DNA from 2 places in the Arthrobacter sp. 2MCAF14 genome. Region 2 is predicted to be linked to the other one. Evidence: riboswitches for the same ligand, from Rfam matches in the RefSeq annotation. Region 2 holds a riboswitch; the other holds the start of a gene.

Region 1 (11,518 bases), on a different contig from region 2:
GGTGGACTCCACCGCGATCGTGGAGCAAGTGTGGAGCGAATTCGCCGGCCGGTATGGACTGGACATCGAAGAGATCCTGCGGACTTCACACGGGGTCCAGGCCAAGGACACGGTGCGCCGTTTCGCCCCGGCCGGAGCTGACATCGACGCGCTCGCGGAGGAGCTCGGCGAGATGGAACGGACCCGGACGGACGGAATCGTGGCGTTGCCCGGATCAGCGGAACTGTTGCGGTCCTTGCCTGCCGATGCCGTCGCCATGGTCACCTCGGCCGATCGGATCCTCGCCGGGGTGCGCATGCAGGCGGCCGGACTCGAGATGCCCGCAACCACTGTCACCTCCGAGGCCGTGACCCGCGGCAAGCCTGACCCGGAAGGCTACCTCAGGGCAGCCGCGCTGCTGGGTGCCGAGCCGGCCGACGTCGTCGTCTTCGAAGATGCCCCGGCGGGTATCGCTTCCGCCCGTGCGGCCGGCATGCTAACCGTGGTGGTGGGCGACGCCGGCGGCGAGGCGGCGGATGGGCTGTTGCAGATCGCGGATTACTCAGCTATCACTGCCACGGCCAGTCTGGACGCTTCGGGCCGCCGGGTGATCGATCTTCGGTTCTAACGGCTCAGCCAGCCAGCCGCACTCAGCCCGCCAATGCGTACACCGTGGTGCCGCCGATGCTCTGTGCCTGGAAGTTCGCAGCCACCCATTGCGCGATCTGGGCAGGAGCTTCCGATCCGCTGTTCGCCTGCATGGTCCCGCCGGCGATGAAGTAATGGATCTTGCCCTGCGCCACGAGTTGCTGAAACTGTGCAAGCGTGGGGGACGGGTCCGTACCGTTGAAGCCCCCAACCGCCATGACGGGCAGTTCGGTGGCCAGCTGGTAGCCGGCGGCGTTGTTGGAACCCACGACGGCGGCCGCCCACGTGTAGTTCGAGGCGCCGGATTTGAGCGCGGCAACCATTCCCGACGACGGCGTCGTGGCACCGAGCAGGCCGCCCATGCCACCGCCTTGCCGGTTCCCGCCGAAGCCACCACCCAGGGCGCCCGGCTGCTGGAGGGTCTGGGGCGGGTTGTTCTGGGCTGCGTTGTTTTGGCTGGCTTGTCCGAAGCCGCCCCGGCCGCCGAAACCACCTGCTCCGAAGCCGCCGAACGTAGTCGTTGGACCGGCGCTGGGGATCGCGCCGCTGTGCGTCACGGAGGCGGTGGAGATCGAGTACGCCAGGGGGCCGGCGAGGGAGGCCACGAGGGCGAGTACCGCCGTCGTGCGCTGAAGGATGTGGGAGGTGAAGCGTCCCGAGAGCAGCAGCCCGGCCGCGGCTGCCAATGCGCCAAACAGCACCGCCCAGCGCAGCCACGGACCATACGCGGTGGTGCTGCCCAGGAGGCCGAAGGCGAGGAATCCCGCTGCGGCCACTGCCACGGCGAGCATGACCGCGGCGACGAGCTGCGCGCGGTGCTGCCACAAAAGCGCACCGCCCAAGCCCGCGAGTCCGGCAATGCCCGGAGCCAGGGCTACTGCGTAATAGGGATGGATGATGCCCGCCATGAAGCTGAATACGAGTCCGGTGACAAGGACCCACGAGCCCCACACGATGACCGAGGCCCGGACGGAATCCGTACGCGGGGCACGGCGGCCCAGCCACAGCAGCCCGGCCCCGAGGACCAGCACCGAGGGCAGCAACCACGCGATCTGGCCGCCGAACTCGCTGTTGAACATCCGGAACAGCCCGGGAACTCCCCAGCCGTTGCCGCCTCCCACGCTGCCGGTTTCCTGGCCGCTGAGCCTGCCCAGGCCGTTGTAACCGAGCGTCAGTTCCAGGATCGAGTTGTTCTGGGAGCCGCCGATGTACGGCCGCATGTTCGCCGGAATGAATTCGACGACGGCGAGCCACCAGCCGGCCGAGACCACCATGGCCGCCCCCGCCGCAAGCAGTCGAAGCAGGCGGCGCCCCACTCCGCCCGGCGCCGCAACCACATACGCCACCGCAAATCCAGGAACCACCAGAAGGACCTGGAGTTGCTTGGTCAGGAAACCGAAGCCTAGGAACACTCCCGCCAGCAGGAGCCAACGCAACTTGTTGTCCTGGACGGACCGAAGGGTGGCGTAGCCGGCGGCCGTCATGAGCAGCACCAGCAGGGCGTCCGGGTTGTTGAACCTGAACATGAGGGTGGCAACCGGCGCGATGGCCATGACGACGGCGGCCAGCAGCCCGGCCCGGTGGGCGAGCCGTGGATCGCCGGTGGCGGGGGCCGCGGCCCGTCGGACCGCCAGATAAAGCAACCATGCTGTCGCAACGCCCATGAGTGCCTCGGGAACCAGGATGCTCCAGGAGCTCAGCCCGAAGATCCGTACCGAGAGGCCCATGATCCAGAGCGACGCAGGAGGCTTGTCCACCGTGATGGAGTTGGCCGCGTCGGAGGATCCGAAGAACCACGCGGCCCAATTCTGCGAGCCGGCCTGGGCCGCGGCGGAATAGAACGGGTTGGCCCAGCCGGAAGCGCCGAGGTTCCAGAGATACAGGACCGCAGTTGCAAGGAGGACAATGCCGAGCTCCACGCGGTGACGCAGGGCATGCGGGCCATGGTTGGGGCGGGACTTTCGGGTCAAGCACGGCCGGGCGCGGCCACCCCCTCCCCGGGGAGCGGCCGTTTCCGCAGGATCCACCAACCGCGACGGCGGAGACGACTGCCCTGCCTTGGAGTCCGTGTCTGTGGAATAGGAAGTGGTCATCGGAATCTACTTTGTCAGCTTGTAGACGGTGGAGCTGCCCACCGTCTGCGCTTGGAAGTTGGCCTGTACCCAGGAGGCTACCTCGGAATTGCCGCCCTGGCCTCCGAATCCACCACCGCCACCCATACCGCCTCCTGCGATGTAGTAACCGATCTGTCCCTTGGCCACCATGTCCTGGAATTGTGCCAGGGTGGGGTATGGATCGCCGCCGTTCCAGCCACCGAGTGCGATCACGTTGGTGTTGGTGGCGAGCTCAAGGCTCGCGGCTTGGGTGGCACCGGAGACGATCGCCGACCACTTCGTGGTGGTGGATGTCAGCAGGGCGGTCAGTCCGGCGTCGGCCGTTCCCTCGGAACCAGGCCCTCCCGCCTGACCCGCGCCACCGGCTGCGCCGAACCCTCCAGCACGGTTTCCGAAGCCGCCCATCGCGGAACCGCTGGGTCCCGACGTCGGGATGGAACCGGAGTGCGCGGTAGCCGCCGTCGCGAGCGTCCACGCCGCTGTTCCGAGGCCGCCGGCCAGAAGGGAAACGACGACGACGGCCGCAGCCGCTGCGTTCCGGAACCGCCCCGCCGGCCGCAGTGAGTCGAGGCGAAGCAGGATTGCTGCGGCCGCCACGACACCCAGGACGACGATCACGATGCGCAACCACGGAAGCCATGACGCGTCGCGGCCCAGGAGAACCGCGGACCAGGCCGAACTGCCGAGGATTACCACGGCCAGGACGATCCTGGCGGGCCAATATCCGCGGCCACGCCACAACTCGACGCTGCCAATGCCTGCCAAGGCTGCGATTGCCGGTGCGAGAGCTACCGCGTAGTAGGGGTGGACGATGCCGCTCATGAAGCTGAAGACGCCGGCTGTGACCAGAAGCCAGCCGCCCCACAGGATGAGCGCGGCACGGGTGCGGGAGGATCGCGCTTCCCGGCGGGTGAACCACAGGCCGGCTGCCAGCAGAATCAGTGCAGCAGGGAGAAGCCAGGAGACCTCGGCGCCAAAGCTCGTGCCAAACATGCGGGCGATCCCGGCAGCTCCACCGAAACCGCTGTTGCCGCCACCGCCGCCGCCGCCGAACCCGCCGAGGCCGCCCCCGGCAGGTGCCCCGCCTCCGCCGGGCGTCCCTTCGCCCGAGCCAGTGATGCGGGACAGCCCGTTGTAGCCAAACGTCAGCTCAAGGAAACTGTTGGTTTGCGAACCTGCCATGTAAGGCCGGGCCGAAGCCGGGGTCAGCTGGAAGACCGCGACATAACTGCCGGCCACTACTGCGATACCGGCCAATGCGCCGAGCAGGTGCAGCAGCCTCCGCCGCAACGGGGTGGGTGCGGCCCAGAGGTACGCAAGTCCCAGTCCTGGAACGATCAGGAAACCCTGCAGCATTTTGCTCAGGAACGCGAGGCCCACCACGGCGCCGGCTGCGGCGAGCCACTTCCAGCCTGCCCGTTCGATGGCACGGGTAGTGAAGTAGGCCGCGAGTACCAGGCACAGGGTCAGCATGGCGTCGGGATTGTTGAAGCGGAACATGAGGGCCGCCACCGGGGTCAGTGCCAAAGCGCCGCCGGCCAACAAGCCAGCGCCTGGTCCGGAGACCCGCTTGACCGTCAAATAGAGGAAACCGACGGCGGCGACGCCCATCAGCGCCTCGGGAACCAGCATGCTCAGGGGTGAGAAGCCGAAGATCCGGCCTGCCAAAGCAGGGATCCACAAGGAAGCCGGCGGCTTGTCGACGGTGATGGCATTGCCGGCGTCGAGGGAACCGAACAGAAACGCGGTCCAGTCCTTGGTGCCGGCCTGGATGGCCGCGGCGTAGAAGGAGTTTCCGTAGCCGGTGGCCGCGAGGTTCCAGAGATACAGGAAGGCGGTGGCTACGAGGAGCCCGGCGGCGGATGGCCGCACCCAGCGGGGCTGCCGGCCAAAGGCGTATCGCGTCCAGCGGGGCGTGGCATCGGGGGTTGCGGGGCCGGTCGAGTGACGGCCCTGCGCTGCCTGGGCGGTCCCGACGGTGGCAGGAAGCTCGGCGCCAGCACTTCCGGCGGCGGATCCCGTGCTTGCAGGAGTGATCGTGGAGGTCATGATGCTGCCGTTTCTGTGCGCGGTTTGGCTTGTGTGGTGGGTGCAGTCGCCTGCGCAGCAGGCTGCCGGAAGACCCAAAGTCGGAACAACAGGAAGCGGACCGCAGTGGCGGCGAGGTTCGCTGCGACTACGGTGAGGAGCTCGCCCCAGCGGTCCGGCGTCGTCGTGCTGTGCACCAAGGCGAGTGCCCCGGAGGTGAGTGCGAGGCCGATCCCGAACACGATCAACCCCTCGAAGTGGTGCCGAACGGGATTGCCGCCCTGGATGCCGAAGGTGAAGCGCCGGTTGGCGCCGGTGTTGGCGATGGCCGTGACGAGCAGCGCCAGGAAGTTGGCCAGCTGCAGGTCCATGAAGCCGCGGCAGAACAGGAAGATGAGCACATAGGCGAGGGTGGACGCAGCGCCGATCGCGGCGAACCGAACCAGTTGCCCGAAAAGGCTGCTGCGCGGGTTCTGCTCGGCGGTGCGGGACGACGCCGGGAGCGGCCCGCGTGCAAGCGCTGCGCGCAATTCCGGAATGGGGATGCGGCCCGAGACGAGATCCCGGGTGAGCCGGACCATGCCGCGGATGTCGGCCAGGGCGGTGCGTACCACGTCGACGCTGGAATTGGGATCGTCGATCCAGTCAACGGGAACTTCGTGGACCCGGAGGCCGCAGCGTTCGGCGAGGACCAGGAGCTCAGTGTCGAAGAACCACGAGTTGTCCATGGTGTGGGGGAGGATCTGCTGTGCGACGTCTGCCCGGATCGCTTTGAAGCCGCACTGGGCATCGCTGAAGCGGGCGCCCATGAACGAGTGCAGCATCAGGTTGTAGCTGCGCGAAATGAACTCGCGCTTGGGGCCGCGGACAACCCGCGAGTTGCGTGTGAGACGTGTGCCAATCGCGAGGTCCGAATGGCCGGAGATGAGCGGCGCCAAAAGGGGCGCCAGTGCGGCGAGGTCCGTGGAAAGATCCACGTCCATGTACGCCAGAACCGGCGACGGCGATGCGAGCCACACCTTGCGAAGGGCGTTGCCGCGTCCTTTCTCCTCAAGATGGACAACCGCGAGCTCAGGCAGTTCCCTGGCCACGCGCTCCGCGATCTTCAAGGTGCTGTCCGTGCTCGCGTTGTCCGCCACGGTGATGCGGAAGCCATGAGGGAAGGATTCGCGCAAATGGCCGTGAAGCCTGCGCAGGCACTCTTCGAGGTCGCGTTCCTCGTTGAAGACGGGGATCGTGACATCGAGGATGGGGATGGCGGTGTGGGTGTCCACAGGGGCACGCCGTCCGCTGCGCTGGACGGGGGTCTTAGCCTGGATGGGAAGGCCCGGCGGCACCACCGCGGGGTCCTTCAGGGTTCCGGAGGTGGATTCGATGAGCGTCATGTATCCACAGTGCCGTCGCAGAATATGAAGGCTTTAGGCGGAACCTGTGACGTGGCTGTGGATGTACCACCGGCGTGGCAAATCACATGCCTGGCCAAAAAACGCAAAGGTCCGCCCCTGAAGGGACGGACCTCGATGTATTTTGCGCGTGGCTCTTGGTTTAGTACCAGTTATGGGCCAAGTGGAAGGACCATGCCGCGGACGGCGATCCGTAGCGTTCCTTGATGTAGTTCAGGCCCCAGCGGATCTGCGTCTGGTAGTTGGTCTGCCAGTCGGCGCCTTCGGATGCCATCTTTTCGGCCGGCAGCGACTGCCCAATGCCGTAAGCGCCACTGGAGGAGTTGGTGGCAGTGGTGCGCCAATCCGATTCCTTGTTCCACAAGGTGATCAGGGCTGACATCTCGCCCTGTCCCCAACCGTAGGAGGGAAGGATGCTTGCGGCATAGGACTGGGCGCCGGAGGGATCATCGACGGCGACGGGAGCGGCCGGAGCCGCCGGAGCGGGGGGTGCAACGGGGGCAGGGGGTGCCACGGGCGTGGCCGGTGCGGCAGCCTGGGCCGCGACGGCGGCCGGACCGGGGGCGGATGCTTGGCTCGGCGTCGGCGTGGCGCTGGGCTTGGGGCTCGCGCTCGCCGACGGCGTGGCGGTGGCCGACGGCGTGGCTGAGTGGTCTGCCGTGCGGGATTCGGACGTGCGGCTCATGTCCTGGGCATTGATGGCTTGACCGGCGGCCTGGGTGGCGGCACCTGCACCGAGGAACACGGCAACGACGCTGGCAACAACTGCCATGCGCTGGCCGGTGCCGAGGTTCGACGCGGCTCGCCTCAAAGTGGAGCGTGACTTGTTATTCCGGGCAGGTTCGCCGCGGTGGCGCGCAACAGGGCGCGACTGATTCCTTGAATCAGACATGGTGATTGCCTCTCGACGCCTGCGGAGTTAGCTGTCGGATTCGGATGAGGTCATCCGGCCGTGGCCACAACGGAACGTGGCGGTACGGCTTCACCCCTAGGGCTGGCTCAACATGAGCGCTTGCCCGGAGACCTGGGTCCCCCGTCTCTGCCTGGACTGATGGGCACCGGGAAGTGGCAGAGCTCGGCGCCTACCCGGCGGTGGCCGGAATGATCCAGCGCACCCATTCGACGGTACAGGAGGATCTTACTTAAGTCACATTTAGGTAACGGAGGTCACGACGTCGGTGCGTCGACTTGCGCTCGCCGCGCACCGGCGTCGTGCCCTCCAGGGCGGCCTTTCAGGCCGTGGCGGTCCTGAGCGCCGGAAGCCGCACCGCGAACTCCGTCCGTCCGGGCCGCGAGGCCACTTCGACCGTGCCGCCATGCGCCTGGACAATGGATTCCACGATCGACAAGCCGAGCCCGGACGTGCCCTCGGAACCGGAGCGGGCGGCGTCGGCACGGGCGAAGCGCGAGAAGATCCTGCCCTGGAATTCAGGCGGGATGCCCGGCCCGTTGTCAGTCACGGTCACCACGGCGCTGCCGTCGGCGGACCGCATGACGCCGGTGACCACGGTGGTTCCCGCCTCCGTGTGCTTGCGGGCGTTGGAGAGCAGATTCGCCAAAACCTGGTGGAGTTGAGTGGTGTCGCCGCGGACCGTGAGGGGCTCGTCCGGGAGCTTGAGCTGCCAGATGTGACCTGGGGCCATGACTTTCTCGTCGCTGACGGTTTCGATCACCAACTGCGTGAGATCCACATCGGTGAACTCTGGGGCCTTCCCTTCGTCCAGCCGGGCCAACAAGAGGAGGTCCTCCACGAGGGTGGTCATGCGTTCCGACTGGCTCTGCACCCGGCCCAGCGACTTGCGCCCGTCCTCGGTGAACGTCTCTGTCATGCGCAAGAGCTCGGTGTAGCCGCGGATGGCGGTCAGCGGAGTGCGCAGCTCGTGGGACGCGTCGGCCACGAACTGGCGCACCTTTGTTTCGCTTTGCTGGCGCGCCTCTAGGGCGCTGGACACGTTGTCCAACATCAAGTTCAAAGCATGGCCGACGCTTCCCACTTCCGTGCTCGGGTGGGCCGCCGACGCCGGAACGCGCACAGCGAGTGCCACCTCACCGGCGTCGAGCGGAAGCTTCGACACCTTCGTGGCGACGTCGGAGAGCTGCTCCAAGGGGCGCATGGTGCGGCGGATCAGTACGGTTCCGGCCAGCCCGATCAGGACCAGTCCGCCCAAGGAAACCAGCACCATGGTCCAGACGAGCGAGGCCTCGGTGTCCTCTTTCGAGGCGAGCGGCAGCCCCGTGATGACAACATCGCCGTAGGGAGTTTCGGTGGCCACCAGCCGGTAGCCGCCATTGGACAGGGTGCGATCAACCGGGCGGCCATCGGAGGGGAGCGCCGACAGGATTCGAGCGTCGCTGGGCGACAACGGCGCACGGGTGGCATCGGAGGACAGGAATCCAGCATCGGTGCTCACCTGACCTGCGAGAATACGCGCATTCAGGGTGCCGATGCTCTGGCCCCGGGGGTCCAAGGGGTCCGGACGGCCGCCAGGGTTGCCTTGCGGCGGGCGGCCATGGGAGGCCTGCGCCAATTGCTGGTCCAGCTGTTTCGTGAGGAACACATCCATGGAGGCGTAGCTGACCACACCGACGGCACCGCAGATGGCCACGAGGAGTGCCATGGAGAGAAGGATCAAGCGCGTGCGCAAGTGCCAGGTTGAAGGATTGAACCAGCTGTGGTCGGTCTGGCGGGGGATACCCGAGAGTGCGGACATTCGGAGCCCCGGCTATTCGGCGGGTTTGATGACGTAGCCTGCTCCGCGCACCGTGTGGATCATGGGCGGGTGGTTGGCCTCGATCTTCTTGCGCAGGTATGAGATGTAAAGCTCCACAATGTTGGCTTGCCCGCCGAAATCGTAGTCCCACACGCGGTCAAGGATCTGGGCCTTGCTGACCACGCGCTTGGGATTCTCCATGAGGTAGCGGAGGAGCTCGAACTGGGTCGCCGTGAGCGGAATGTCTTCGCCGCCGCGGGTAACTTCTCGTGTGTCTACGTTCAGGGTCAAGTCACCTACAACCAGTTCGGCCGTGTCCATCGCGGCCACGCCTGAGCGTTGGACCAAGCGGTGCAGGCGCAGCAGGACTTCCTCCATGCTGAACGGCTTGGTGACATAGTCGTCGCCGCCGGCGGCCAACCCGACGATGCGGTCCTGCACGTCATCCTTGGCGGTGAGGAAGAGCGCAGGCACCTCAGGCGCAAAGGCGCGGATCCTCCCCAGCAGCTCTACGCCGTCGAACCCTGGAAGCATCACGTCCAGCACGAGGACATCCGGACGGAAGTCCTTGGCGAGCTTTACCGCAGCCGGACCGTCGCCGGCCACGGCCACCGACCAACCCGCCATGCGCAGCCCCATACTCATGAGCTCGGCGAGGCTGGGTTCGTCGTCCACCACAAGGGCGCGGATAGGAGAACCGTCCGGGTGGCTGAGCTGCGGAAGGTTATTGGTCATGGAGTGCGAGGATGCCATGGGACAACTCTCCAATCTGCCGGTTTGCCAGTGCTTTGCCGTTGCTGTGAGCACCCTGTGAGTCCCAGCCTAGCCACCTGTCGGGAGGTTGTTCCGGTTCCAGCAGAATCCGACACCATACCGAGCGGCAGGTCACAGGCAAGCCTGCAGTTCGACACAGCCAATGCACAGCAAAGCGGCTGACGCTGTTTGGGACAAGAACAAGCACGACCAAACAGCCTCGATTTCGATGGAGAACACCATGGATCAGCAAAACAACCCCTCCGTACCTGGTTCCGAGCCGGAGAACGGGCACCCGCAGCCGGTGATCCGCCCCCTTGATGATTCTGCGCAGCCTGGTGCTGGGCAGCCTGCCGCGGGGTGGGGTGCTCCGCAGCCGCCGGTGAACCAGCAGCCTGGGCAGCCTGCCGCCGGGTGGGGTGCTCCGCAGCCGCCGGTGCACCAGCAGCCTGGGCAGCCTGCCGCCGGGTGGGGTGCTCCGCAGCCGCCGGTGCACCAGCAGCCTGGGCAGCCTGCCGCCGGGTGGGGTGCTCCGCAGCAATACAACTCCGCACAGCCCCGGCCTTCGTTTTTCAAGAATTGGAGCCTGAAGAAGGGGCTCATTGTTGGCGGCGTCGCGGTCGTGGTCGCCGCGGCGGCAGGGGCCGGTGCTTACGCCGCCGGAAACGGGACCGCGGCAGCAGATACCACCAACGCGCAGGGACCGGGGGCCGGGCAGAACGGCCAGGGCGGATTCGGCGGCCCGGGTGGGACGAACGCGGGCCCGGGCGGGCTCGGCGTGGGCATGGGCGGCCTGAACGCTGCGGTCCACTCCGAGTATGTGGTCCTCCAAAACGGCAGCTACGTCACCATGGCAGGCCAGCTGGGTACGGTCACTGACATCTCGGCGAGCTCCATGACCGTCAAGAGCGACGACGGATTCACCCGCACTTATTCGCTTGGAACGGACGTCGTGGTAGCGGAAGGCGTCCGGCAACGCGGAAGCGGAACCACCGGCTCCACCTTGACCCTCGCCGATGTGAAATCCGGATCCAGCGTGAGGGTCACTGCGCTCAAGGAATCCGACAAGTACACGGCCCAGTCCATCCAGATCGTCACTGCCACCACCTCAAGTACCCAAGGAACCGGCACCACCAACTAGCGACGGGTGCTGCTTGGCTCCGTCGTGACCTTCTTTGCCCCGCTTTGGCCTCAGAATGACGCAACTCGCCGTGTCGCAAGCGCTTTCCGAATTCAAAGAAGGTCACGACGGCGCGTCCGCCGGGGCGATTGCAAGGGACCTAGCAGAGGATTTGCCAAAGAATTTTCACAGGACGCAAACCCACGATTGGACAAGGGTTGTTTCATATCTCGAGATTCAAAGGCAAGCGCATGACGTGACTTAAGATTCAAAGAATGATCTTTCCATCAAATTTTATTCGAATATTTCGTGAGCAACAGCCAGTATGACGAACGAGAACGAGTCACATTTGGACATGTGTGAATTGTGATGTGCGGCACAATAGTCCGATTCGTCTCAAAATGTGGACGCTTCCGCCCTTTGTTACTTGCAAGTTCCCTTTGTTACGTTGCACACTTCAAATGTGAACAAGAACTCAACAGCATCTGCAGCCGCAGCGATCGAGCCCAGCGCACCCGCTGGTTTTTCGATGAGCTGTTGTCGAATGCATGCCTAACTTCAGACCCCAAGAGGTTTCAGGCATTCGCCCCCTGCCCAGCGTCGGGCGCCCCTCCCCATCTCATTGCGGGGACCAGACCAGCATTCGAAGCCGCGATGACGGCTATTCACTTTGAGGTAAGCAATCCATGTCAGTTGCATCCGGATACGTCCACATCTCCGTCCGTAACGCCAATAAGGCCGCGTCGAACGCCGGCCTGCGTC
Region 2 (11,518 bases):
GGACGCTCAGGGCGTCATCCGCTGGGTTGAAGTGGGAGGATTTGCGCACTGCCTCGATGGAGTCGGTGCCGCAGATCCCGCACGAGCTGGAGGTGTAGACGTTGCGGCCGGTCTCGGGAAGGACGACTTCGGGACGCAACTGCGCCTCCACGACGTTGAAGGTCTGAACGCCGTTCTCGTCCTCACCTGCGCAGAAGCGCAGCGAAATGAGCTGGGCCGGGTCCCAGATGACACCTTCGGAGACCAGGAAGCCCGCCACGAGGTCGAAATCGTCGCCAGGAGTCCGCATGGTCACCGAGAAGGACATGTGCCCCAGGCGCACCTCGAGCGGTTCCTCGACGGCCAGGAAGTCCTCGCGGTAGCGGACCGGGTGCTCCAGCGCCTGGGCGGAGCCATCCAGGACAAATTTGTGCACCTTGCGGCGCTGGGTCACCCGTCCCATCTCAGATACCCACCGTCCCGGCAGCTTCCTTGTGTTCGGCAGCTTCACCGTGCTTGACGAACCGCACCGTCATGGCCTTGTAGCCGGGCGTGTTGGATTCGCGGGCAACGAGTTCCCGGTGGACCAGGGCGTTGGCCTCCGGGAAGTACGCGGCTGCGCAACCCTTGGCCGTGGGGTAGGCAACCAGCCGGAACTTGTCCGCCCGGCGTTCCGTTCCACCGAAAGTGGAGATGACGTCCACCATGTCCCTGTCCTCGAAGCCGAGTTCGCTGAGATCGTCCTCGTGGACCAGGATGACCCGGCGGCCTTCGGAAATGCCCCGGTAGCGGTCGTCCAAGCCGTAGAACGTGGTGTTGTACTGGTCGTGGCTGCGGACCGTCTGGAGGATCAGGTGGCCGGCCGGGGCTTCAAGGTACTCCAGCGGGCTCACGGTGAATCGTGCCTTCCCGATGTCCGTGGCGAACGTGCGGGTGTCGCGTGGTGGATTGGGCAGGACGAAGCCGTTCTTGGTCCGCACCCTTGCGTTGAAGTCCTCGAAACCGGGGATCACCCTGGAGATGTGGTCCCGGATGACGTCGTAGTCCTCGGCCATGGCACGCCAATCCACAGGGTGGTTGTCCCCGAGGACCGCCTGTGCCATGCGTGCGACGATGACAGGTTCGCTGAGCAAATGCTCCGAGATCGGAGTCAAGCGGCCTTGGGTGGAGTGGATGACGGACATGGAGTCTTCCACGGAGAGGATCTGCCGTCCGCCCGGGTGTTTGTCGTCCGTGTCCGTTCGGCCCAGGGTAGGCAGGATCAGGGAGGTCTTGCCGTGCACCACGTGGGCACGGTTGGGCTTGGTGGAAATGTGCACCGTCAACCGGGCCCTCTTGAGCCCTTCCTCCAGCGCGACGGTGTCCGAGCCTGCCGCGGCGAAGTTGCCGCCCATGGAAACGAACACGTCCACCTCACCCTTCTCCAAGGCGTGTTGGGTTTCCACGGAGTCGTACCCGTGCGCCCGGGGCGTCGTGAATCCAAACTCTTTGTCCAAGGCTGCCAGGAAGCCCTCGGAAGGCTTCTCCCAGATGCCCATGGTGCGGTCGCCCTGCACGTTGGAGTGGCCGCGGACGGGACAGGCGCCGGCGCCACGCTTGCCGAAGTTTCCCTGCAAGAGCAGCAGGTTGATGATTTCCCGCAAGGTATCCACGGAGTGGGGCTGCTGGGTCAGGCCCAGCGCCCAGCAAATGATGGTGCCCTTCGAAGCGGCCAGCATGCCGGCCACCTTGGTGATTTCAATGCGGCTCAAGCCCGTGGCGCGTTCCGTCTCGACCCAATCCAGCGCCGCCCGGGCCTCGGCGTAGGCCTCGAAGCCGTCGGTCTGCGCCTCGATGAAGGCGCGATCAACCACTGTTCCCGGCTGCCGCTTCTCCTCCTCCAGCAGGAGGTGGCCCAGCGCCTGGAACAAGGCAAGGTCGCCGCCCACCTTGATCTGCAGGAATTCATCGGCGATGTCCGTGCCACCACCCACCACGCCGTTGAGCGACTGGGGATCCTTGAAGTTCAAGAGCCCGGCTTCCGGCAGAGGATTGACGGCGACGACCTTGCCGCCGTTGTTCTTGCAATCACGCAAGGCGGAGAGCATGCGCGGATGGTTCGTGCCCGGGTTCTGGCCCACGACGAGCACCAGTTGCGCTTCGTGGATGTCTTCCAGCGAGACTGTGCCCTTGCCGATCCCGATGGTCGGGTTGAGGGCGCTCCCAGAGGACTCGTGGCACATGTTCGAGCAGTCGGGCAGGTTGTTGGTGCCCAGGCTGCGGGCAAACAGCTGGTACATGAACGCGGTCTCGTTGGCCGTGCGCCCCGAGGTGTAGAAAACACAGCGGTCCGGCGTCGTGGCATTCACGTGCTCGCCGATCAAGGCGAAAGCATCTGTCCAGCTGATCGGCGAATAGTGTGTGTCGCCAGGGCGGATGACGACCGGCTCGGCAATGCGGCCTTGGCTGCCGAGCCAGTATTCGGTCTTGTCCTCAAGTTCGGCCAGGGAGTGCCGTGCCCAGAACTCCGCATCGACCACGCGAGTGGTGCTCTCCTCGGCGATTGCCTTGGCACCGTTTTCGCAGAACTCGGCCGGACTGCGTTTGCCGGTGATGGACTCCGGCCAGGCGCAGCCGGGACAGTCGAAACCGTCCCGTTGGTTGACGCGGAGCATTGACTTGACGGTCCGGCTGACGCCCGCTTGGGCCCAACCGCGTTCCAATGCCACGGTGACTGCCTTGACGCCCGCAGCGGAGCGCTTTGGTGGGTGGATCTGGAGGTCATCTTCGTTGATGTCCTGCTCGGGTGCATGCCTGTTCATGCCCCCATCATTGCAAGGCCTGACTCTCTAATCCACCCGCGTCCATTCGGCAGCGGAAACTCTCAGCCTGTCAGGGCGCTCCAGTCGACCGGCCCGGACGAAACCTTGCGGGCCGGCTTGGCAGGAGTCTTCTTGGCCTTGTCTTCCGAGGACTTCGGCAGGGGAAGCGGCTGGCCCCACGGCAACGGAAAAGCGGGCACTGCCTCGCCCAGTTGCACGCCGTGCGGCGGCACCACCATGACTCCGTCCGCACTGGCGAGGCCGCGCATCATCCCGGGCCCCGCATGCTGGGCCGGCGACGCCAGGCCGTACACGAACCTGAAGGGAAGCAAGCGCGTGCGTCCGGGATCGGCGTCGAGCATAGCACCGCAAGGAACCTCGCCGACCTCGGGCAGCGCCCTGTGCCCCAGCCCCGCGAGAAGCGGTGCACCGATCGTGAAGAGGACCATCATGGCCGCGAGCGGATTGCCGGGGAGACCCAGCACGAAGCGCCCGTCGGGCAGTTCGGCCAGCACGCCAGGATGTCCCGGACGCATCGCAATTCCGTCAATCAGCAAGCGTCCGCCGAGATCCGCAATGGCCCGCCGGAAGTGGTCGGTCCCCGAGCGGCCGGTTCCACCGGTGGTGATGACGACGTCGGCGGGTGGCGCGTCCGGCGACAGCTCGCCTTCTTCAAGGCCCGAGAGCCATTCTTCATAGGAGTCGCCCACCTTGATTTGCTCGCCGCGGATCCCGCCAAGGAGCTCGACGACGGCGCCAAGCTGGGGACCGAAGGTATCCCTCACCCGCCCGGGGACCGGGACACCCGCGGTCACCACTTCGGAACCGGTCAGGAGCATTTTCACGAGGGGCTTGCCCAGCACGTCGAGTTCATCGCGCCCGGCCAAGGCAGCCAGGGCGAGATGGGCCGGGTTCAGCACGACGCCCGATTTGATCAGCAGCTCGCCCGCCGCAGCTTCTTCTCCCGCGTTGCGGATGTGTTGACCGTTGCGCGGTTCGCCCGGCTTCGCGTTCCCGCCGAGCGCGAGCAGCGGCAAGCCATCTTCGTCCGCGGCCAGGACCCCGCTCTCGCTCCGCAGCACGGCCTTGGCCCCCGGCGGGATCAGGCCACCGGTGGCGATAGGACTCGCTTGGTGCGGTGCCAGCCGCTGGCCGGGTTCGGCGAGGATCCATGGGCCGCTGCCGTTGACCGCCCAGCCATCCATCGCAGAGGACGCATAGTGCGGCAAGTCCTGCAGGGCGTGGACATCCGCGGCCAGGGTCCTGCCGATGGCGTCCTTAAGGGCAACGGGTGCGGCGGGAATGGGCGTGGCGCTATCGAAGGCAAGTTGCCGCGCCTCGGCCCACAAGTGGTCGGCATGCGGGACATGCCCGGGGGCTTCCGTCATCCGGCGTCGGTTCCGGGGTTCGTATAGTCCTTCGCGAGCGTGCGTGCCAGGCCCATGGCGGCATCCATCGACGCAGCTTCAGTGGCTTGTCCCGAACCCGCAGCAAGTCCGGCGGCGAAGCCCGCAATGAAGGTGGTCAAGGGAGCCGCCGGCCGGACCACTGAATGGGCTGCAACGCCTGCCAGGGATAGGATCTCGTTGATGTCGATCTCGACGTCTTCCAGCTCATATGCTTGCAGCAGGCTCCTGCACCATTCCTCGAGCGTTTCTTCCTGGCTCTTCACGATCCGCCTCCACTGTCCGGTACAGCTGTTGTCACGGCAGGTCGCCGTCCACTCCAAGCGCCGCGGCATCGTCCCAGGTATCCACGTCATCGGTGGACCCTGTGGGGACAGGCACGGCCAGCAGATCAAGCCTAGCAAGCAGTCGGAAAACCGCGGCGTTGGCCAGGCCGCCTTGTTCTGCCGCAGCCTGCACTTCCCGTTGTAGAGCGGACACCTGGTAGATCCCGAGCAGCGGCTGTTTCCGGCCATCGGCGGAAATGGACATGGCCCCTTCCGTTTCTTCGTGGCCCGCAAGTTCCTGGAGCAGGACCGGAACGGCGGCGGCGGCCAGGGGCATATCGCAGGCAAGGACGAGGACCCAAGGCGCGTGCTCCGGGGACGGGACCACGCCTTCTTGCGCTTCGCGATCTTGCCCTTCGCCGTCTTGAACTTCTCTGTCTTGCCCCAGGGCGAGGAGTCCGGCTGCGATCGCCGCTGCTGGTCCGGCGTAGGGCGGGTCCTCCCGTGCGGTCAATGTGCCGTCCGGCAAAGTGCCGGGATCCGGCCCGACGACGACGACCCTCCCGGCGCCGCGCGAAGCCGCGACGGCACGCTGAAGGAGGGTGGCGCCGTCGTACTTCAACTGGGCTTTGGGCACGCCGCCGAGGCGGGAGGACTTGCCACCCGCCAATATCACCGCATCAAAGTCCACCCGCCCAGATTACCCGGGAAGCAGGCTCAATTTCCGGTTAGGCCGCCGATTCGGGCAGGAGGAAGGGATCCCATGCCGGCGCAGGTTTCTCAAGCTCCTTGATCTGCCAGATAGTCCCGGTGGGCGCCGCCGGAGTGAACCTCAGTTTCCAGCCCATCTCGGCTGGGGTGTGGTCACTCTTGGCGTTGTTGCAGCGCAAGCACGCTGCCACCAGGTTTTCCCAGGAATCCGCGCCGCCCCTGGATTTGGGGTGGACGTGGTCAATGGTGTGCGCTGCTTTCCCGCAATAGGCGCAACGGTGACCGTCGCGGCGCAAGACGCCGCGGCGTGTAACCGCCGTCATGGTGTTGTACCTCGGCCGGATGTAGCGATTGAGCAGAATCACGGAGGGACGTCCGAGAATCTCCTGTGGCCCGACGACAGGCTCGTCGCCTTCGGCCACTACGCTCGCTTTTCCGGTGAGCACAAGGACCAGCGCCCGGCGGAAGGTCACTACCGCCAGCGGTTCATATCCAGCATTCAGAACGAGTGTGCGCATGCACGTACCTCTTCACGGCCGCACCCGTCAGGGGCGCGAGGGCCGGCTGCCCTCTGCATGTACGGGCTGTGGATCGACAACCTAAGAGTAAACACCCGGAGGCCAGATCAACGAATCCTTGCGGGAGTTCCAGCGCAGTGTCGGTCAAAGTTCATGTGCCGGACACGTAGCCGGAACCTTTCCTAGCACCGAAGGGCTGCTCCTCGAATCGTCCCTTTGAGACTGCCTGGAGCAGTGATTTAGCGCATGCTGGTTAAAACAGAACATCCCCGCCGGCTGACCAGCGGGGATGTTCCAGTGAAGCTATGTAGCCGGAGCTATTTAGCCACCAACGCGGATGAAGACCGGGCCGGAGCCAACGTTGACGCTGTAAAGGGCGGTGGTGCCACCGTTCCAGCCGCCGTGGACTGCCATGCCGTTGCCGACGTAAACGGCGATGTGGGCCATGCCCATGCCACCGTTCTGGTAGTAGACCAAGTCTCCCGGCTGCGCTTCAGCAGCGCTGACCGTACGGCCAAGGGAGAGGTAGTCTGCCGGCCAGCCGTGGAAGTTGATCCCAACAGCGGCCAGGGAGTTCGAAGCCAGGGCGGTGCAGTCCTGGGCAACGCCAAGCTGAGCGTAAGCTGCGGCAGCAATCGCTGCGCCCTTGCCGCTGGCAACCTTCGTGGCGGGTGAAACAGCAGCGGTGACAGAGAGCGTCGAGGCGCCGGTAGCGGCACCCGTCGCAGCCTGCGTGGCCGGAGCAGCTTCCTGCGTGGCAACCGGAGCTGCGACAACCGGAGCAGCTTCGGTGGAGACCGCCGGGCGCTCGTACTTGATGGCGACGGAGGAGTCGGCCGAAATGCTGGCTTGGGCGATGGACTGGACTTCCAGGGCGGAGGTCGAAGTGGACTCGCGGGGGACGTTGGTTTCTGCAGCGTTGGCTGCGATACCGCTAGTAAGCACCAGACCGGAAGCAGCTGCGATAACCGCTGCCTGACGGCCTACGCCACCGGCGTTGCTGCCGACAGTCTTAGCGATAACGGCAAGCGAGTTGGTCTTGGTGACCGCGGCACGGTGGCGCGCAACAGTAGAGCGTGAAGACACGTTAAGAGGCCTCTCCCTATGCCCGCGAGGTAAGCTGTCGGATTCGGATGGGAGTCATCCGGCCACACTTCTCCCTCTCGGAAGTTGTGCGACTTAACCCCAAGGCCATCCGTGAAGATGACCAAAAGTGGGTCCCCCGCCTCTGCCAGACGATGTTTTGCGAACGGAACCTCGAGCAGTGGCAGAGCTAGGCAATCCACTCGAGTGCATCAACTCTCTAAAAGTTGATGCGTCTTAGACGGTACATGAGTTTTGGCTGAATGTCACATTCAGATCACGGAGCGTGACAAGCATGCGAGAGGCTTCCATCGGATTGGCTACAGCCAGCCCAAGGGGTCAACGACGTCGCCGTTGACCATGACTTCAAAGTGGAGGTGGCAGCCCGTGGAGGCGCCCGTGGTGCCGCTCAAAGCAATGACATCGCCGCGGCTGACCGTTTGGCCCACCTGGACGTTGAACGACGACAAATGGTTGTACGTGGTTTCCAGGCCGTTGCCGTGGTCCACCACAATGCGGTTTCCGCCGCCATACGGATGCCAGCCAGCGAAAGTGACCTTACCGGCCGCGGCAGCATGGACCTGGGTGCCGCACTGGGCCACGAAGTCCTGACCTCGGTGAAACTCTCCCAAGCCGCCCGTGATGGGATTCACGCGGTAGCCGAAAGGCGAGGCCGTTGTCAGGGTGTCCAGCGGCGCCCCCAGGGTGCCCTTGGAGGACGACGTCTTGATGCTACCGACGGACTGCGCACTCAAGAGCTGCTTAAGCTTGGTGTCCGGATCTGCAGTGGTGGAAACCGCAGCACGGCTGAAGTCGATCGTGGCGCTCGCCGCGGCCGGAATCTCAGGCTGGCTGCCCACTGCCAAGGCGGTTTGGTTTGACTCGGGCGTGGCCGTCATAGCGCCGGCGCCCGGCAAGGCGACCGTCAGGATGAGGCCCGTAGCGGCAAGGGCCACTCCGGCCTTCTGTCCTGCTCCGCTTGCGGCGGCGAACTCGGCCATCTGCCGCAAGGGACCCTTGCGGCGGCGAAGTTCGCGATGGGGATCGCGGGGCCGGTCGTGCTCGACGGCGGTTGTGCTCCGCAGCACAGCAGTAGGACCGGACGCGCGCCTGCGGCCCCTGGTGTTCTGCGTGGTCAAGGTTTTCCTCTCTGGCAAGCCTGCGAAGTTAGCTGTCGGATTCGGGCCAGAGAGATCGTGGACCCGGTCCGCGCGAAGGGCACGAAACGCAAGGTACCCGGAGGGGCCTTGCGCCGTTTGCACTTCCGCTACGGACTTCACCCCAAGGCCGTCTTTCGACAGCCGATGGTGGTTCCTCCGTTTCTGCCAGTGAATGGACTAATCCACCTGATCCGCTGGCAGAACTCGGCTTCGGATCAGGTAACGCTTTGGTATCGGCGCCAGTATTTAACTATAGGGGATTAAGCCCCCGCGGTAATAATTTCGTTATCTTTGCCGACCGCATCGGCGGGCCGGCTAGGCGACCGTGACAAACACGTGCGACGCAACCTCGGGCGGCAGCTCCAGCGCGCCGTCGATATTGGGCACGCGAACGGAGATGTACTCCCCCACACGTTCCAGGGAAACCCTGGCGCCGGGGCGGATTCCGCCCTCGTCCAGCTGCACCAGAAGTTCAGGCTCCACCTGGATCGGTTCAGCCAGCCGGCTGACGGTGACCCTGTTTTCAGGTGAGTATTCGTTCATCGCTTCAAGAAGGTTGACCACGCCATCCGTAAAGGCGTGGGAGGCGACTCCACCCAGCGCTTCGAGTCCGGGAATGGGGTTGCCATAGGGCGATTCCGTGGGGTGGTCCAGCAGTTCATAGAGCCGCCGTTCCACGCGCTCACTCATGACATGCTCCCAGCGGCACGCTTCATCGTGGACGTAGGCCCAGTCCAGTCCAATCACATCTGCCAGGAGCCGTTCGGCGAGCCGGTGCTTGCGCATGACCTCGGTGGCGCGTTTCCGGCCCGTTTCAGTCAGCTCAAGGTGCCGGTCATTGGACACAATCACCAGGCCGTCGCGCTCCATCCGCCCGATCGTCTGGGAAACGGTGGGGCCGGAGTGCCGCAAGCGCTCGGCGATGCGTGCGCGAAGAGCCACGATGTTCTCTTCTTCAAGCTCCAAAATGGTCCGAAGATACATCTCAGTGGTATCGATCAGATCCGTCATCCAGCTCAGCTCCTCGAGCGCAGTATCTTGCGTATTTTCGCCAGCTCCAAGCTTAGCTTATTTGGAATTACTCCGGATAATTCCGGCGCTTGTCCAGCGCCAGCCGAACAAGTGCTTTCCACGTGGCGGACTATGACAGCTTCGGTTCTGCCCCCGCCTGCGGCGTCAGGCAGAATTGGGGAGTCGAAGGGGCAGCTTGCCACCTGCCACGACCCATCTAGGCCGCTACTTCACCATTGGAGCATCCCGTGAGCGACAACAGCATCACTATCCCCGCCGATTTGCTGCCCAAGGACGGCCGCTTCGGCGCCGGGCCCTCCAAGGTCCGCCCGGAGCAGATCGAGGCGCTCTCCGCCGCCTCGACAACGATCCTCGGCACCTCCCACCGCCAGGCACCGGTCAAGAACCTGGTGGGCTCCGTCCGCGAGGGACTGAGCCAGTTCTTCCGTGTACCCGAGGGCTACGAGGTGATCCTCGGCGTCGGAGGCTCCACCGCGTTCTGGGACGTCGCCAGCTTCGGCCTGGTCGAGAAGAAGGCCCAGCACCTCTCCTTCGGTGAGTTCGGTTCCAAGTTCGCTTCGGCAACCAACAAGGCACCTTTCCTTGAAGCTTCGTCCATTATCAAGTCCGAGCCTGGCACCCGGCCGATTTCCCAGGCCGAAGCTGGCGTGGATGTATACGCATGGCCGCAGAACGAAACTTCGACGGGCGTGGCCGCTCCGGTCAAGCGCGTTCAGGGCAGTGACGACGGCGCCTTGGTCCTGGTGGATGCGACGTCCGCAGCCGGCGGCCTGGATGTTGATGTTGCCGAAGCTGACGTCTACTACTTCGCCCCGCAAAAGAACTTTGCCTCCGACGGCGGCCTGTGGCTGGGACTCTTTTCCCCCGCCGCCCTGGAGCGCGCGGCCCGCATCAAGGCAAGCGGCCGTTGGATCCCCGATTTCCTCGATCTGCAGACGGCTATCGACAACTCGAAGCTCAACCAGACCTACAACACCCCGTCCCTGTCCACCTTGGTGACGTTGGATGCCCAGGTCCAGTGGCTCAACAAGAATGGCGGCCTGGACTTCGCTTCCGGACGCACCGCGGACTCCGCAGGCCGGATCTACGACTGGGCGGAGGCTTCCGAGTACGCCACCCCGTTCGTCGCGAAGGCCGAGGACCGCTCCAATGTCATTGCCACGATCGATTTCGACGACTCGATCGATGCCGCGGCCATCGCCAAGGTGCTGCGCGCCAACGGGATTGTGGACACCGAGCCGTACCGCAAGCTGGGCCGCAACCAGCTGCGCATCGCTACCTTCGTTGCCATCGAGCCGGACGACGTCTCTGCATTGCTCGCCAGCATCGACTTCGTGGTGGGCGAACTGAAGAAGTAAGGGCCTACCGCGTTCCCGCGGTCAGGACTGGTCGGCGTCGTCCGGGAGAGGATCCCGGGCGGCGCTAGCCTCTTTAACAGCGCTAGCCTCTTTAACAGCGCTAGCCTCATTAACAGCGCCACTGGCGCCTTGGGACTCAATACGGAAGAACCGGATGCCGCGAGCGCTGCTATCGAAACGGAGCCGCAGCTGGCGGGCGCGGATGATCCACACGATGCCGACGACGGCGGTGCTGGCGCCCGCGACGGCGGCCACGCCCACAGCCCATCTGGGTCCGGCCACGTTGGACACCCAGCCGACGAACGGTGCGCCGATGGGCGTTCCACCCATAAAGATGGCCATGTAAAGTGCCATGACCCTGCCTCGCATGACGGGTTCCGTGGTGGACTGCACGTAGCCGTTGGCGCTCGTGATCATGGTCAGGGCAAACAGTCCACAGGGAATCAGCGCCAAGGCAAACATGGCGTAGTTCGGAGCCAGGGCGGCCAGTCCGCTCGCGAGGCCGAACCCGCCCGCCGCCGCGAAGATGAGCCGCATGCGTGGCCGCCCTCGCCGGGCGGAAAGCAGTGCTCCTGCGACGGAGCCGATCGCCATGACCGAGTTGAGCAGCCCGAATGCCCCCGCGTCCATACCGAACTCCGTGCCGACCATGGCCGCGATGAAGAGGACGAAGTTCAGGCCGAACGTGCCCATGATGAAAATCGCGACCAGGACAACCACAATGTCCGGGCGATTGCGGACATAGCGAAGCCCTTCACGGATGCGGCCCTTGCCCGCGGCGGCGCGGGGTTGGACACGCAAGGAGGAAAGGGGAATGGCCCGGATCGCGCCAAGCATGGCAAGGAAGGTCAGGGTATTGATCATGAATACCCAGCCCGGCCCCACCGCGACCGTCAACACGCCGGCCACGGCGGGACCGATCATGCGGGCAACGTTGAAGGACGCGCTGTTCAAAGCGACGGCGTTGGAAAGATAGTCGTCCTTGACCAGCTCCGACACGAAGGTCTGGCGCACCGGGGCGTCAAGTGCCGAGACGACGCCAAGCAACAACGCGAACACATAGACATGCCACAACTGCGCTGCACCGCTCAGGACCAGGAGTCCCAGGCCAGTGCTCAGGACCGCCATGGCCGATTGGGTCATGACCAGGAGCCTGCGCCGGCTGTAGCGGTCGGCAAGCAGTCCGGCCCACGGGGCCAGGAAA

What was found. Region 2 has a riboswitch for cyclic di-AMP ahead of AB4074_RS13010 (M23 family metallopeptidase). Riboswitches for the same ligand answer to the same signal wherever they lie in the genome.
Region 1: another riboswitch for cyclic di-AMP. It lies ahead of AB4074_RS06920 (hypothetical protein); the one in region 2 lies ahead of AB4074_RS13010 (M23 family metallopeptidase).

Annotation. Positions count from the first base shown of each region.
Region 1 covers NZ_JBFRHB010000006.1:84,207-95,724, forward strand. Annotated here, with positions in the region: gene AB4074_RS06900 (HAD-IA family hydrolase) at 1-607, shown strand, start outside; gene AB4074_RS06905 (ArnT family glycosyltransferase) at 630-2,720, opposite strand; gene AB4074_RS06910 (ArnT family glycosyltransferase) at 2,727-4,790, opposite strand; gene AB4074_RS06915 (glycosyltransferase) at 4,787-6,154, opposite strand; gene AB4074_RS06920 (hypothetical protein) at 6,315-7,064, opposite strand; cyclic di-AMP (ydaO/yuaA leader) riboswitch at 7,067-7,240, opposite strand; gene AB4074_RS06925 (ATP-binding protein) at 7,405-8,883, opposite strand; gene AB4074_RS06930 (response regulator transcription factor) at 8,896-9,636, opposite strand; gene AB4074_RS06935 (hypothetical protein) at 9,800-10,777, shown strand; gene AB4074_RS06940 (winged helix-turn-helix domain-containing protein) at 11,443-11,518, shown strand, end outside.
Region 2 covers NZ_JBFRHB010000017.1:23,074-34,591, reverse strand. Annotated here, with positions in the region: gene fdhD (formate dehydrogenase accessory sulfurtransferase FdhD) at 1-442, opposite strand, end outside; gene AB4074_RS13040 (FdhF/YdeP family oxidoreductase) at 444-2,780, opposite strand; gene AB4074_RS13035 (molybdopterin molybdotransferase MoeA) at 2,843-4,168, opposite strand; gene AB4074_RS13030 (DUF6457 domain-containing protein) at 4,165-4,452, opposite strand; gene mobA (molybdenum cofactor guanylyltransferase) at 4,484-5,143, opposite strand; gene AB4074_RS13020 (HNH endonuclease) at 5,181-5,681, opposite strand; gene AB4074_RS13015 (NlpC/P60 family protein) at 6,003-6,767, opposite strand; cyclic di-AMP (ydaO/yuaA leader) riboswitch at 6,773-6,939, opposite strand; gene AB4074_RS13010 (M23 family metallopeptidase) at 7,085-7,903, opposite strand; cyclic di-AMP (ydaO/yuaA leader) riboswitch at 7,906-8,113, opposite strand; gene AB4074_RS13005 (metal-dependent transcriptional regulator) at 8,240-8,935, opposite strand; gene serC (phosphoserine transaminase) at 9,184-10,314, shown strand; gene AB4074_RS12995 (MFS transporter) at 10,336-11,518, opposite strand, start outside.